Regions from separate parts of the Serratia sp. NCCP-200 genome, predicted to be linked through region 2. Evidence: predicted binding sites of a transcription regulator. Region 2 holds the regulator's gene; each other region holds the start of a gene.
The links. The regulator Fur, encoded in region 2, represses iron uptake genes when iron is present. The targets are predictions, from matches to a motif close to ATAATAATGAGAACNACTATCAA.

Region 1 (3,144 bases), on a different contig from region 2:
GTTTTTGGTGAGATTCCCATCAGAGTACGCAGCCCGACGATAAGAGCGCCGGGCTTTATATCAATTTAATAAATCTATGATTTTATTGTTCAGTGTTTCGGCAAGTGACGCGTCAATAAAAGATGACGCAATGCTAATTACCAGGATGGCGGCTATTACTGGTAATACATACATTGAAAATAAAGAGAGTATTCCAGTCACTATTGCCAAGGCAACACTAGACGCTACTCCACTCAACACCATAGCTTCCACCTCTAACATCAGTGGCTTCCAATTCCCAGATTCGTAGCCCTCTATACTTTTTTCGCGTATTTTCTCAGCCTTAATCACCAGATCTGCGACTTTAAAGAATCGGCCAAAATTACTGAGCTTGTTTGCCATGTCGTTAACATTCGTATATCTCCAGGCATGAATAAGAGCATCTCTGTCTCCTTTGTTGATTTTCATACCAGGGGTTGACATGATTTTATTTAAAGATGCCATTGCATCATTAAAGTTTCTTATTCTCTTTCCTTAGAAATTTTTAATGTTATTGGCAATTTCATCAGCAGCAAGTTGGTAATTTTTACCCAAACGTTTACTGATCCCTTCTGCTGAGCTGGAAACAATGGTAGAAATGTTTAGCAAAAACGCTTTTTCTGCTTTGGCCTTTGCCTCCTTTTGTTTTTTAAGTGCCTCTTTAAATGTGCCCTTATTCATTCCACCAAATTGAGCAAATCGAGTCATGTATACTTTTTTGGCTAAAGGCATATTTCCTTTGCTCAATGCACTTCTGAGTTCTTTATAATCTTTTCCATTCTTTATATAGGGACAGTTTTTCTGTCCGCAGCGCAGGCAAATATTATTGTCTAATAACTCCTTGGTTTGGTCAGATACTGAGTTATCTCCTGCAGGCTAAACAATCATTAGATCGCCAGAGTCAATACCTGTTGTAGGCCAACCCCAAGCGCCACCGTCCCATGCTAGCCCCGGTTCTGGAGCTACTCCATTATTCCAACTGTAGGGATCGTAGCCAACAATTTCATCAATCATATGAGTTCCTCTTCTTGTTCACAATTAGGTTGAGCTCTGTATATGTGTTTATATACAGTATTGAGAATGATATTCGTTTCCAGTGAGCAACTCAATGAATGATAATGATTCTCAGTTGTGCCGTAACTGACACAAAACTGACAAGTGTTGGCTTTGCCAGCTATCCTCGCTGCTCCCTGATGTGCCGCCTGTTGCATAACCCTCGATAGCCATATTCGCCATTCTTCCGCTTAAAAAATAACCAGTCAGAAGTATGGAGAAATTGTGAATTTACGCTTTCCTGCGTTTAAGTGGTAATAATTATCATTACAATTCGCAATTACAAAAATGGTTACAATTATTATTATCTACTTTAAATAAAAGGGATTATTACGATGGTTATACCTAACAACAGCAGACTGCGACCTTGTGCGATCTTGTTGGCGGGGCTTTTCAGTAGCGGTGGGATGGCGGCAGAGGAGGTGCCAGTAGAAGACAGCGAGACCATGGTGGTGCGTGCCACTGCGGCGGAAGAACTGAAACAACAGCCCGGGGTTTCGATTATCACCGCCGAGGATATACGCAAAACGCCACCGGTCAACGACCTCTCCGACATCATCCGCAGAATGCCAGGCGTCAACCTTACCGGCAACAGCGCTAGCGGTAGCCGAGGTAATAATCGGCAGATTGATATAAGAGGAATGGGGCCGGAAAACACCTTGATCCTGATCGACGGTGTCCCGGCAACCTCACGTGATTCAGTGCGTTATAGTTGGCGTGGCGAAAGGGATACTCGTGGCGATACCAACTGGGTACCCGCAGAAATGGTTGAACGCATTGAGGTGATACGTGGCCCGGCGGCAGCCCGCTATGGTTCGGGTGCAGCTGGCGGGGTAGTTAATATCATTACCAAACGTCCAACCAAAGATTGGCATGGCACGCTTTCGCTGTTTACCAACCAGCCCGAAAACAGCAAGGAAGGGGCGACCAACCGCGCCAACTTCAGTTTAAGCGGCCCGCTGGTCAGTGACGTGCTGACCATGCGCCTGTTCGGTAACATCAATAAAACCGATGCCGATGCCTATGACATCAACACCCAGCAGAACGGTTCCTATGCCGCAGGGCGTGAAGGCGTCAGAAACAAAGATATCAATGCCTCACTCTCCTGGAGAATAGACCCGCAGCAGATCCTCGACTTTGACTATGCCTACAGCCGCCAAGGCAATATCTACGCGGGCGATACCCAATACAGCAATGGCAATCTCAGCCCAGGCGGTCTGGTGGCTTCGCTGTACGGCCAGGAAACTAACCGCCTGTATCGCCAGAGCTACGGCATTACCCATAATGGCATCTGGGACTGGGGCCAATCCCGGCTGAACTTTAACTATGAGAAAACCAACAATACCCGTCTGGCGGAGGGCACAACTGGCCGCATCGAGGGGATGATCAACGACGATACTTACAACACCAGCCGGCTGGAGAATTATCGCACCGGCGGTGAGCTGAATATCCCGCTGGATCTGCTGTTTGAGCAGAACGTCACGCTGGGTGCCGAGTGGAATCGTGAAAAGCTCAACGATCCGGCATCCATGCAGATGACCGACTCCAGTGGCATCATCATCGGCGGCGTCTCTGGCGATCCCTCCGAGCGCAGCGCTAAAAATAGCGCCGACACCAGTTCACTTTATTTTGAGGATAACATCGAGCCGCTGGCGGGAACCTTTGTGATCCCTGGGTTGCGCTTCGACTATCACAATAAATATGGCGCTAACTGGAGCCCAAGCCTGAACATTTCGCAGGAGCTTGGCGAGTATTTCAAACTGAAGGCCGGTATTGCCCGAGCCTTTAAAGCGCCAAACCTGTACCAGTCCAGCGAAGGCTATCTGTTATCCACCCGTGGTAACGGGTGCCCGAAGGACATAGTTTCAGGCAGCTGCTATCTGCTGGGGAATAACGATCTGGATCCGGAAACCAGCGTTAACAAAGAGATCGGCCTGGAATTTACCTGGGCAGGTTACGATGCAGGCATCACCTATTTCCGCAACGACTATAAAAACAAGATCGTGGCGGGCACCGAGATTGTTGGCTATGCCTCTAACGGTTACAACATCTTGCGTTGGGAAAACGGCGGTA
Region 2 (3,144 bases):
TTCCACCTCCGCAGAGGCATCGCATAAACGCGATAAAACCTCAGGGCAAATTTCTGGCATGATACGCATTTACGGCTGAGCAAACCTGCCCTTGGCAGCGCCTCAGGCCGCGTTTACGCAACACATTCATTTGAATTAAAAGGTTATCTTTACTATGGCTCATGTAGGCATTTTCTTTGGCAGCGACACTGGCAATACCGAAAACATTGCCAAGATGATCCAAAAGACGCTTCAGCAAAAATTCGGCAACGACGTGGCAGAAATCCACGACATCGCCAAAAGCAGCAAAGAAGATCTGGCAGCGTTTGATATCCTGCTGCTCGGTATCCCAACCTGGTACTATGGTGAAGCCCAGTGCGACTGGGATGATTTCTTCCCGACGCTGGAAGACATCGACTTTAACGGCAAGCTGGTGGCGCTGTTTGGCTGTGGCGATCAGGAAGACTACGCGGAATATTTCTGCGATGCGATGGGCACCATCCGCGACATCATTGAACCACGCGGTGCGGCCATCGTCGGCCACTGGCCAACCAAAGGCTACCATTTTGAAGCCTCCAAGGGTCTGGCAGACGATGATCACTTTGTCGGGCTGGCCATTGACGAAGATCGTCAACCTGAGCTGACCAACGAACGTGTAGACGCTTGGGTCAAGCAAATCAGTGAAGAGCTGAGCCTGGCCGAGATCGTCGGCTAAGCCTCTGCCCCGGCGGATACGTAACACATGGTAGGGGCGCCGTATAGCGCGCCCTTCTGTTATCGGCATCACGGATTAGAGCAATAGAAGCTACAAGTTTGTAACTTCCTACCTCGCCACGGTAGACTGAGACATCGGTTTATCCCATCCATCAAAGCTTTGCATGGTTACCCTGGTAAAGTGCAAAGATATGTTTGTTAACAACCGGCGGTTTCTATTTGCAGCAACCGGTTCTATAATGAGACGCAATTAACGCTTTGTGCCAACCGATGCCATAGGCGAGAACGCCTCAACTTGATTAGCATAGTAACAGGACTGAATCCGCATGACTGATAACAACTCCGCATTGAAGAAGGCTGGCTTAAAAGTCACTCTTCCGCGACTCAAAATCCTGGAAGTCTTGCAGGATCCGGCATGCCATCACGTCAGTGCGGAAGATCTGTACAAAAAACTGATAGATATGGGCGAAGAAATTGGCCTGGCCACGGTATACCGTGTGCTGAACCAGTTTGACGACGCAGGTATTGTGACCCGCCACAATTTTGAAGGTGGCAAGTCGGTTTTCGAACTGACTCAGCAACACCACCACGATCACCTGATTTGCCTGGACTGCGGCAAAGTGATCGAGTTCAGCGACGAATCCATCGAAGTGCGTCAGCGCGATATCGCCAAGCAACACGGTATCAAGCTCACCAACCACAGCCTGTATCTGTACGGCCACTGTGAAACCGGTGATTGCCGCGAGAACGAAACGCTGCACAATAAGAACTGATCCTGGCCCGCCAGAACGCGAAAACCGCCTACACGGCGGTTTTTTTATGCCTAAATGACAGATAAAAAAATCCCCGGACAGGCCCGGGGAAAAATATCCACTCAATTATCACAATTGCAGTTAGCTCTCACCTCGCACTCTCTCCGCCCATCTACCGACACGTAGGCGGGCGGAGTTCTCACTTACGCTTTCACTGGCTCGGCACGGCTAAAGCGTTTGCCATCCGGGCTAATCGCACGGATTTGCACATCACCCGCCACCGCTGGGCGAGCTTTGTCGTCATAACGCTGCCACTGTTTGCCGCCGTCGGTGGAATATTCAATTCCCAGGCCCGGCAGAGCAATATTCGCCTCCAACTTGCCACCGATGATGCGTGCCCCTGGGACCGGAAGGCGATAGCTCACGCCCGCTTTATCCATCTTGGCCAGCTCACGTTGGCCAATCAGGTTGGCAAAGCGCAGCCAGTCCTTATCAAGGGTTTTGGTATCGACCTGATGGGTTTCGCCGCCTTTGTACTCACGGCCAGCTTTGTAATCCTGCTCCCAGCTGGCACGGTGCCATGCACGTTCTGCAAGCGACACGGCACGTGGGTAAATCATGTATTCCATCTGCTGGTCGGTACGCACCACTTCGCTCCACAGCTGGGCGGAAAGACCATATGCACCCGGCCATGGTTTGTCGCTCTTGGCGGTGAAGTGGTTACCGTCACGGTCAACCGAGGTTTCGGCGTTCTGCGGCAGGTTGTTCGGCGCAAAGCTGAAGATCTTCTGCTCGTCGCTGAAACGGGTGCCCCAATAGTAACCGTGCTCGTCCGGGCTGACTTCATACGGGAAGTCCATATAGACGTAGTCCGGGTTAGAAATCACCACGTCATAACCCTTGTTCGCCCAGTCGTTAGCCGAGTCGAAACCACCCCAGTACAGGGTATCCCAGAAGTTCACCGCCACATGGTTGGTCGCGAAGGCCTTCGAGTCTTTGGCATCTTTCAGGCCGTCCTGCCACGCCTGCATTCTGTCAATGCCGTGTGCTTTCACCAACTGGCTGACTTCCAGACCGAAGTAGCTCGGCAAGTGTTCCATATCTTCCACTTTGCCGTCTTTGATGATGGCCTGGCAAACCTGCGACTTGGCCCACGGCTTGTCTTCTTTGCTCAGGTCGAGGATACCCTTGCCCGCTTCCGGATTTTTCACGTCGGTATAGCCAGCGCCCAGACGGATGTTCTTCGCTTCGTCCCCACCAAAGTGCCAGGTTTTCAGCGGTTGGCCGGCCTCTTTGTGCATCTGGGCCACTTCGCCAATCACTTTGTCCACGAAGTTTTTGGACGAATCCAGGCATGGGTTCAGGTAGCTCTGGCGGTTGAAGTACTGCACCGAGGTGGTATTGGAGGTATCGGTCGGATCCACCAGGCGGAACTCGTTGGCTTCTTTCTCTTTCCCTTCGGCAAGCAGTTTCTTGTAGCGAGCTTCCATAGAAGTAATCGCCGCACGGGCGTGCGCCGGCATGTCGATCTCAGGGATCACTTCAATCTGGCGTGCCTGAGCATATTTAACGATATCGATATAGTCCTGACGGGAGAAGAAGCCACCGTGTGGTGCCGGGCCAGAGCCGTATTGTGGCATCAGGCAGGTGGTTTCGCTCAGGTCATGACAACGCTGGCCGCCCACTTCGGTCAACTCTG
Region 3 (3,144 bases), on a different contig from region 2:
CCAAACGGTCAACGCGCCCGGAAAGATTGAGATACCAGTTATAGAGGCTGACTTCGTCCTGCAGATAGACGCCGGTCTGCTCATAACGCCGTTTAGAGTCGGTATGGCTGAGAATAGTGATATCTGGCCCGCCGGAAACGCCGGTGAACGGGTTCAACGGCGTGGCCGAACCAGACTCTTCCCACAGGTTATTGGTAAAACGTTGATAATCCAGCCCCAGCATCACCTTGTGTTCCAACGCACCCGTCGCGAACTCCGCCGCCAGTTGGTTATCCACGGCATAAGCATCCAACGACGTATTGGAGCCGCTGTACCAACGGTTCAACTCGCTGCGGTCGGCGTTCCAGCCAATCTGGTAAACCTGCTCCAGCTCTACGTTGGAGTGGGTGTAGCTGGCGTTTTGACGGAATGACCAGACGTCGTTAAAACTATGCGAGAAGTCATAACTGTAGATTTGCTGCCAACGTTTGAACACGTTGCGGCTGCTTTCGCCGTCAAAAAATCCCCGGCCCAGTTTGTCCCCACTGGTGGTATAAATGCTGCCGTCTGACGGTACCGCGCTGTGGTAGCCACCGGAAGGATCTTTTTGCAGATTGGCCTGCAACAATAATGAGGTATTTTCATCCGGTTGCCACAGCAACGAAGGCGAAATCGCATAGCGCTCTTCACGCTGATGGTCATACATGGTGTCACTGGTGCGGGTAATGCCGGTCAAACGGTATGCCCACTGATCGTTCAGCGCCCCCGTCGAATCAAATGCACCGCCTTTGGTATTGTTGTTACCGGCCATCACATTGACGTGGTTTTCACTGGCAAACTGCGGCCGTTTGCTAGTCATCGCCACCAACCCACCAGGGATGCTTTGCCCATACATCACGGAAGACGGGCCCTTAATCACGTCAATACGTTCCAGGAACCAAGGGTCGATCTGCAAAGCGTTATAACTGCCGCCGTCGCTAAGCAGTCGTAGGCCGTTCAGGAAGGTGTTATTGACGTCGCCACCGTGGAAACCGCGCAGAGCGATAGTATCGTAACGCGTCGCGCCACCAGAGAAGTTAGTGAATACGCCTGGGGTATATTTCAGCGCATCGTTAACCGTCAAAGCCCCTTGGTCGCTCATCTGTTGGCGTGTTACTACGGAGACGGATTGCGCAGTGAGTATCAGGGGCCGATCCGTTTTAGTGGCCCCCTGGCTGGTGCTGGCCTCATAGCCATGCGTTGCCGTTTCCGCCATATCGGCGGGTTTTGCCGTTACCACGAGGGTATCTTCAGCAAATGAGGTCAGTGGCAGGAAAATCGCTAACGAGCAGTAAAAATAAGAACGACTGGCAGGAAAAAACGCAGGCATACCTGTATTCCCCATGTGATCTATTGAAATTGCACCGAAAACGTACCGCGCCGGCAACGCTGGCCAGTTTGGCGTAAAGAAGTCACGGTGCTCTGATGTTGTTAGATGACAAATACTAATAACAATAATAATTATTATCTTTACCATCAATGAATTCAAGTAGCAAAATACACTCTGGGGCTGGGCGTTTCAGGCGGGTTTATTGGCTTATGATTGGTACGTCATCATGAAAAAAACCGTTTTCTCAGCAGGTTATGCTCCTGAGCTGTTTAGTTTTCATTTAGCTTTTAAATGCTATAAATCTGGATAACTCAAGGAGAGTGCATGACTCAAACAGCAAATCCCATCTCAGCCCCCTCCAGAAGACTGAAAGTGGTCTATGGCTGGTATGTTTATACGGTGTATGCGTTACTGGTCTTTAACCTCTATCTGGCGGTATACAACACTTGCGTTCGCCACCCCTTTGAATCACCGTTAATCTCCATGGCTCATAGCCTGTTTATCGCTTTTCTGCTCAGCCAGATCCTGAAGAAACGAAGAGGGTTCAGCTGGGTATTGCTGATTTACTTTATGTCCATGCGCCTGTATTACGCCAATATTTTGCACACTGAGTTCTCCGCCGCCAGCCTGAGCCTGGTTTGGGTCGTCATGACAATGTTACTGGCTGGTACTCTAACCGTTAGGCAATTCAACGCTACCAAGGGGCAACAGGAATGGTTGGCGCGCTTTGGTTGGCGCCAATGGGCCGTGTTAATCGGGATAGCGGCGATATTGACGCTATTAGTCACCCGCGACTATCTGGGGTGACGGGTGACTGCGGGATGTGAGGTTCAGAGATATCCACCATGCGGCAGATTTTACTTAAGTTTTGCGCGTTTTCGCAGATTTTATCGGTAACGTAAACGCCAAAATAGCCTAATACCAGCAGATAGCCGATCATACATAGAATAAAAATAAGTGTTCTCAACGCTAGCTACCAACTCTGCAACATGACTAAAGTCATCATACCGTGATCAGACCGTTTTCGCCTATTTCAAAGTAACTGGATATTCTGCCAGACTGTATGCAGTACCATTACTAGCTTGTTCAGCCTGGAGACCCCATGAACCATTTGATGCTAGATATTGAAACGCTGGATATTACCCCGAGCGCGGTGATCCTGGTGGTTGCCGGCGTGTTTTTTAACCCCAAGACCGGTGAGTTAGGGGCAGAATTTGAAGCGGCAGTGAACAGCCAGCAGGAACAACCGGGTCGGACAATCAGCCTGGATACCGTGGCCTGGTGGGCAAAACAGTCTGACGAAGCTCGTAAACTGGCCTTCGGAGGCAGCGAAAGTCTCAAGCGGGTCTTGACCAACCTGAGTCGTTTTATTCATATGCACAGCACCGATACGGTGAAAGTCTGGGGCAATGGCAAAGAGTTTGACTGCTCAATCCTGGAACATGCCTACCACCAGTTGGCAATGCCCTGCCCCTGGAAGTTCTGGGATACCCAAGACGCCCGCACTATCATTACGCTGGCAGAGTTGCATGGTTTCAACCCCAAGAAACAGCGTCCGTTTGAAGGCACACCACACCGGGCGCTGGATGATGCCAAACACCAGGCGCGCTACGTTGCAGATACCATTTCAGCGCTTTATTACCGCCAACCCGCGGCAAAATGATCGCGCCAGGTAAAATCAAGCGCAAACGGTTTCCTGTCTGTCATCAATACGTTATCGCTTCCCATTTGCGGTTGGGATCTCTACTCTAGTTCTCTTTGTCATTCGGATGTGCCATTTTTGTTATGCAAAAATT
Region 4 (3,144 bases), on a different contig from region 2:
TACGGAGAAATAAACAGCTTTTCCAGACGCGTCAGCAAGTTGCTGGCGCTGTAATAATCCAGGCGGAAGGTGTCGTTCCCCAATGGGTAAACCCGCTTATTCTCCACCGCTGGCAGATGAGCCAGGAAACTGTTGCTCATCAGCCGCTGTGCATCACTTTCATCGTTGGCGAATAACAGCAGCGTTTGCCCATTCAAGCCTTCTGCCAGGTTTTCACCGCCAAGTTGGACGATATCTTTACGCGCCCCTTGGCTGGTGCTGGCGTTGAGTTTTGGTGGCAAAGTGGCCAGGGTAAAGCCTAGCTGTTGCAGCAGTTGCCCTTGGGATGAGTCTGCGGTCCACAGGTTGGCATTCTTGCCATCGCTGCGAAATACCAGTGCCGTTATGGGCTGTGGTGGCAATGTCATCTGCTGTTTTAGCATTTTCTCACGGCGATCAAACTCGCTGACGATCTTTTCCGCTTGTGCTTCATGGCCGGTCGCTACGCCGAGGATGTTGGCCAGTTCCTGCCAGCTTTTATCGTCGTAGTTCACCACCAGCACCGGAGCGATGGCCGAGAGTTGATCGTACAGGCGCACCGCAGAGTCGGCCCCGGTAGCGGACATTACAATCAGGTCAGGTGCCTCACCGGCGATCGCCTCGGCGTTGGGTTCACCAATATATAACCGCTTCACTCCGCGTTTGGCCGCAATCTCTCCCCACTGGTGGAAAAAGCCCTGCCGATCCGATAGCCGGTTGTTTGGGCTGGTGGCTCCGCTGGCGATCACCGGGGCGTCGATCGCCAACAGCGTACCGGTGACCGTCACGCTGGTGGAGACGATGCGCTGTGGAGGTTGTTTAAGGGTGATAACGCCGTGTGAGGTTTCGATACTGCGCGGCCAGGCTTGAGTCTCGGCTTGGGCAACGCTCAACGCCAGCAGGCCAAACAGCGCCAGGCTGAGCCGCAGGGGGATTGACATCGGTGAGATCCTTTTAATCCGAATGTTTATCATTCATTGGTCAGAAACCACCAAGTTTAACCGTTAATGTGGGTTAGCAGAAGAGGTTACGTTTATTGACATGGTCAGTTCTGGCAGGTACTTTATCGCGGATGCAATACAAATGATAATCATTATTATATTGGTTATTGTTAATGAAACAAGAGGAAGTACCTATGGACGTAGCCGTTAAGGGCGCTGCGCAAAAGGACCTGCAACAGGGTGTAGATCTGGCACAGGCCGCCACAATATCCCCGACTTCAGGTTTCTTTTTTACCTCGCCTTTTCGCAGTCTGAGCACCCAGGGATGCTTTGCCCGCATCACCTTGCCAGCGGTTGATGGCGATGACCTGCAGGGCCAATTCCAGCAGGCGATACAGCAGGCATTTGCGCAGGCCCGCAAGGCAGGCATCAAGGATCCGCTGTTGTGCGGCGCAATCCCTTTCGATACTCGTCAACCCTCGTCACTGTTTATCCCGCAACAGACGCAATGGTTCGATCGTGAAACCCTGCTGACCAGCTTAGCGCCTGCTGCTGGACCGATCCCTGAGATTGTCCGCCAAACCGAGCTGCCAGCGCAGCCGCAGTTTATGCAGATGGTTAGCGATGCCGTACAGGCAACTAGCGGTGATCGATTGGACAAGGTAGTGCTCGCCCGCCTGTTGGACATTGAAACCAGCAAGCCGGTAGACCACGCAGCGCTGATGGCGCGCATCATTGCCCAGAATCCGCACGGCTTCCATTTCCACGTGCCGCTGGCAGAGGGGGCATTGGTGGGAGCCAGCCCGGAGCTGCTGCTGCGTAAATTTGGCGACCAGTTCCATTCCAACCCGCTGGCGGGTTCGGCTCGGCGCGAAACAGATCCGCTGCGGGATCGGGCCGTCAGCGAACAACTGTTGGTTTCGGGTAAAGACCGCTATGAACACCAGATCGTGACCGAAGGCATGCGCCAGGTCTTGGCTGGGCGTTGCAGTCATTTGAATATTCCCGCAACCCCCGAACTGCTCAGTACCACCACGCTGTGGCATCTTTCGACGCCAATCGACGGTGAAGTAGCCGATCGGGCAGAGAATGCCCTGTCGCTGGCCTGCCTGTTGCACCCTACGCCGGCATTATGCGGTACCCCAACGCTGGCAGCTCGCGATCTCATCGAACAGCTTGAGCCGTTTGACCGGCAGCTGTTTGGTGGCATCGTCGGCTGGTGTGACGCCGAGGGCAACGGAGAATGGGTCGTCACCATCCGTTGCGGCACCGTGAAGGGTAATCAGGTACGCCTGTTTGCCGGTGCGGGCATCGTGCAGGACTCTTCCCCGCAGTCCGAATGGCACGAAACTGGTACCAAACTCAGCACCATTCTGCGTGCGTTTGGCCTTAATCAAGGATAAAGAGTCCCCCATGACTATTGCTTTTACCCCCTGGCCTGAAGAGTTCGCGCGCCGTTACCGCGAACGCGGCTATTGGATCGATCGACCGTTGACCGACATCTTGTCCCGTCAGGCAGATAACGACGCTATTGCCATGATCGACCCGCAACGCAGCTTAAGCTATCGCCAACTGGAACGGCTTTCCGATCGTCTAGCCGCCGCCCTGTTACGGCGCGGGCTACAATCCGGTGATACTGCGTTGGTTCAACTAGGCAACGTGGTTGAATTCTATGTGGTGTTCTTTGCCTTGTTGAAAATCGGCGTGGTGCCGGTGAATGCCTTGTTCAGCCATCAGCGTAGCGAACTGAACGCCTATGCCAGTCAAATCAAGCCTGCGCTGCTGATTGCCGATCGCGAACATGCCCTGTTCGCGCAGGAGCAGTTCCTGGATACGTTCAGAGAACAGCATCCTTCGCTACGGGTGGTTGGGCTGCGTAATCAGGCCGAAGGTGAACAGGCGTTGGCTGCTTGGCTGGAAGAGGATCCAGGTGCTTTTGAACCGACGCCAACGGCCGCCGATCGGGTGGCGTTTTTCCAGCTTTCCGGTGGCAGCACCGGTACGCCGAAGCTGATCCCGCGCACCCATAACGATTATTACTACAGCATTCGCCGCAGCGTAGAGATTTGCCGTTTTGACAGTGCTACCCGCTATCTGTGTGCATTACCGGTGGCCCACAACTACCCAATGAGCTCTCCGGGCGTGTTGGGGGTGTTCTATGGTGCCGGTCTGGTGGTATTTGCCA

Region 1: AC6HVW_RS15105 (TonB-dependent siderophore receptor) is a predicted target of Fur. The motif match lies at 1,354-1,376, and genes of this name have one in related genera.
Region 3: AC6HVW_RS14085 (TonB-dependent siderophore receptor) is a predicted target of Fur. The motif match lies at 1,467-1,489, and genes of this name have one in related genera.
Region 4: AC6HVW_RS01790 (isochorismate synthase) is a predicted target of Fur. The motif match lies at 1,096-1,118, and genes of this name have one in related genera.

Annotation. Positions count from the first base shown of each region.
Region 1 covers NZ_BAAKUJ010000004.1:142,677-145,820, reverse strand. Annotated here, with positions in the region: gene cui (colicin immunity protein Cui) at 1-43, shown strand, start outside; gene AC6HVW_RS15115 (colicin-like pore-forming protein) at 61-483, opposite strand; gene AC6HVW_RS15110 (hypothetical protein) at 514-765, opposite strand; gene AC6HVW_RS15105 (TonB-dependent siderophore receptor) at 1,407-3,144, shown strand, end outside.
Region 2 covers NZ_BAAKUJ010000002.1:460,013-463,156, reverse strand. Annotated here, with positions in the region: gene fldA (flavodoxin FldA) at 155-694, shown strand; gene fur (ferric iron uptake transcriptional regulator) at 1,020-1,466, shown strand; gene AC6HVW_RS07425 (beta-N-acetylhexosaminidase) at 1,649-3,144, opposite strand, start outside.
Region 3 covers NZ_BAAKUJ010000003.1:858,477-861,620, forward strand. Annotated here, with positions in the region: gene AC6HVW_RS14085 (TonB-dependent siderophore receptor) at 1-1,348, opposite strand, end outside; gene AC6HVW_RS14090 (hypothetical protein) at 1,673-2,155, shown strand; gene AC6HVW_RS14095 (3'-5' exonuclease) at 2,451-3,011, shown strand; gene AC6HVW_RS14100 (multidrug effflux MFS transporter) at 3,134-3,144, shown strand, end outside.
Region 4 covers NZ_BAAKUJ010000001.1:387,439-390,582, forward strand. Annotated here, with positions in the region: gene entS (enterobactin transporter EntS) at 1-13, shown strand, start outside; gene fepB (Fe2+-enterobactin ABC transporter substrate-binding protein) at 1-959, opposite strand, end outside; gene AC6HVW_RS01790 (isochorismate synthase) at 1,154-2,362, shown strand; gene AC6HVW_RS01795 ((2,3-dihydroxybenzoyl)adenylate synthase) at 2,373-3,144, shown strand, end outside.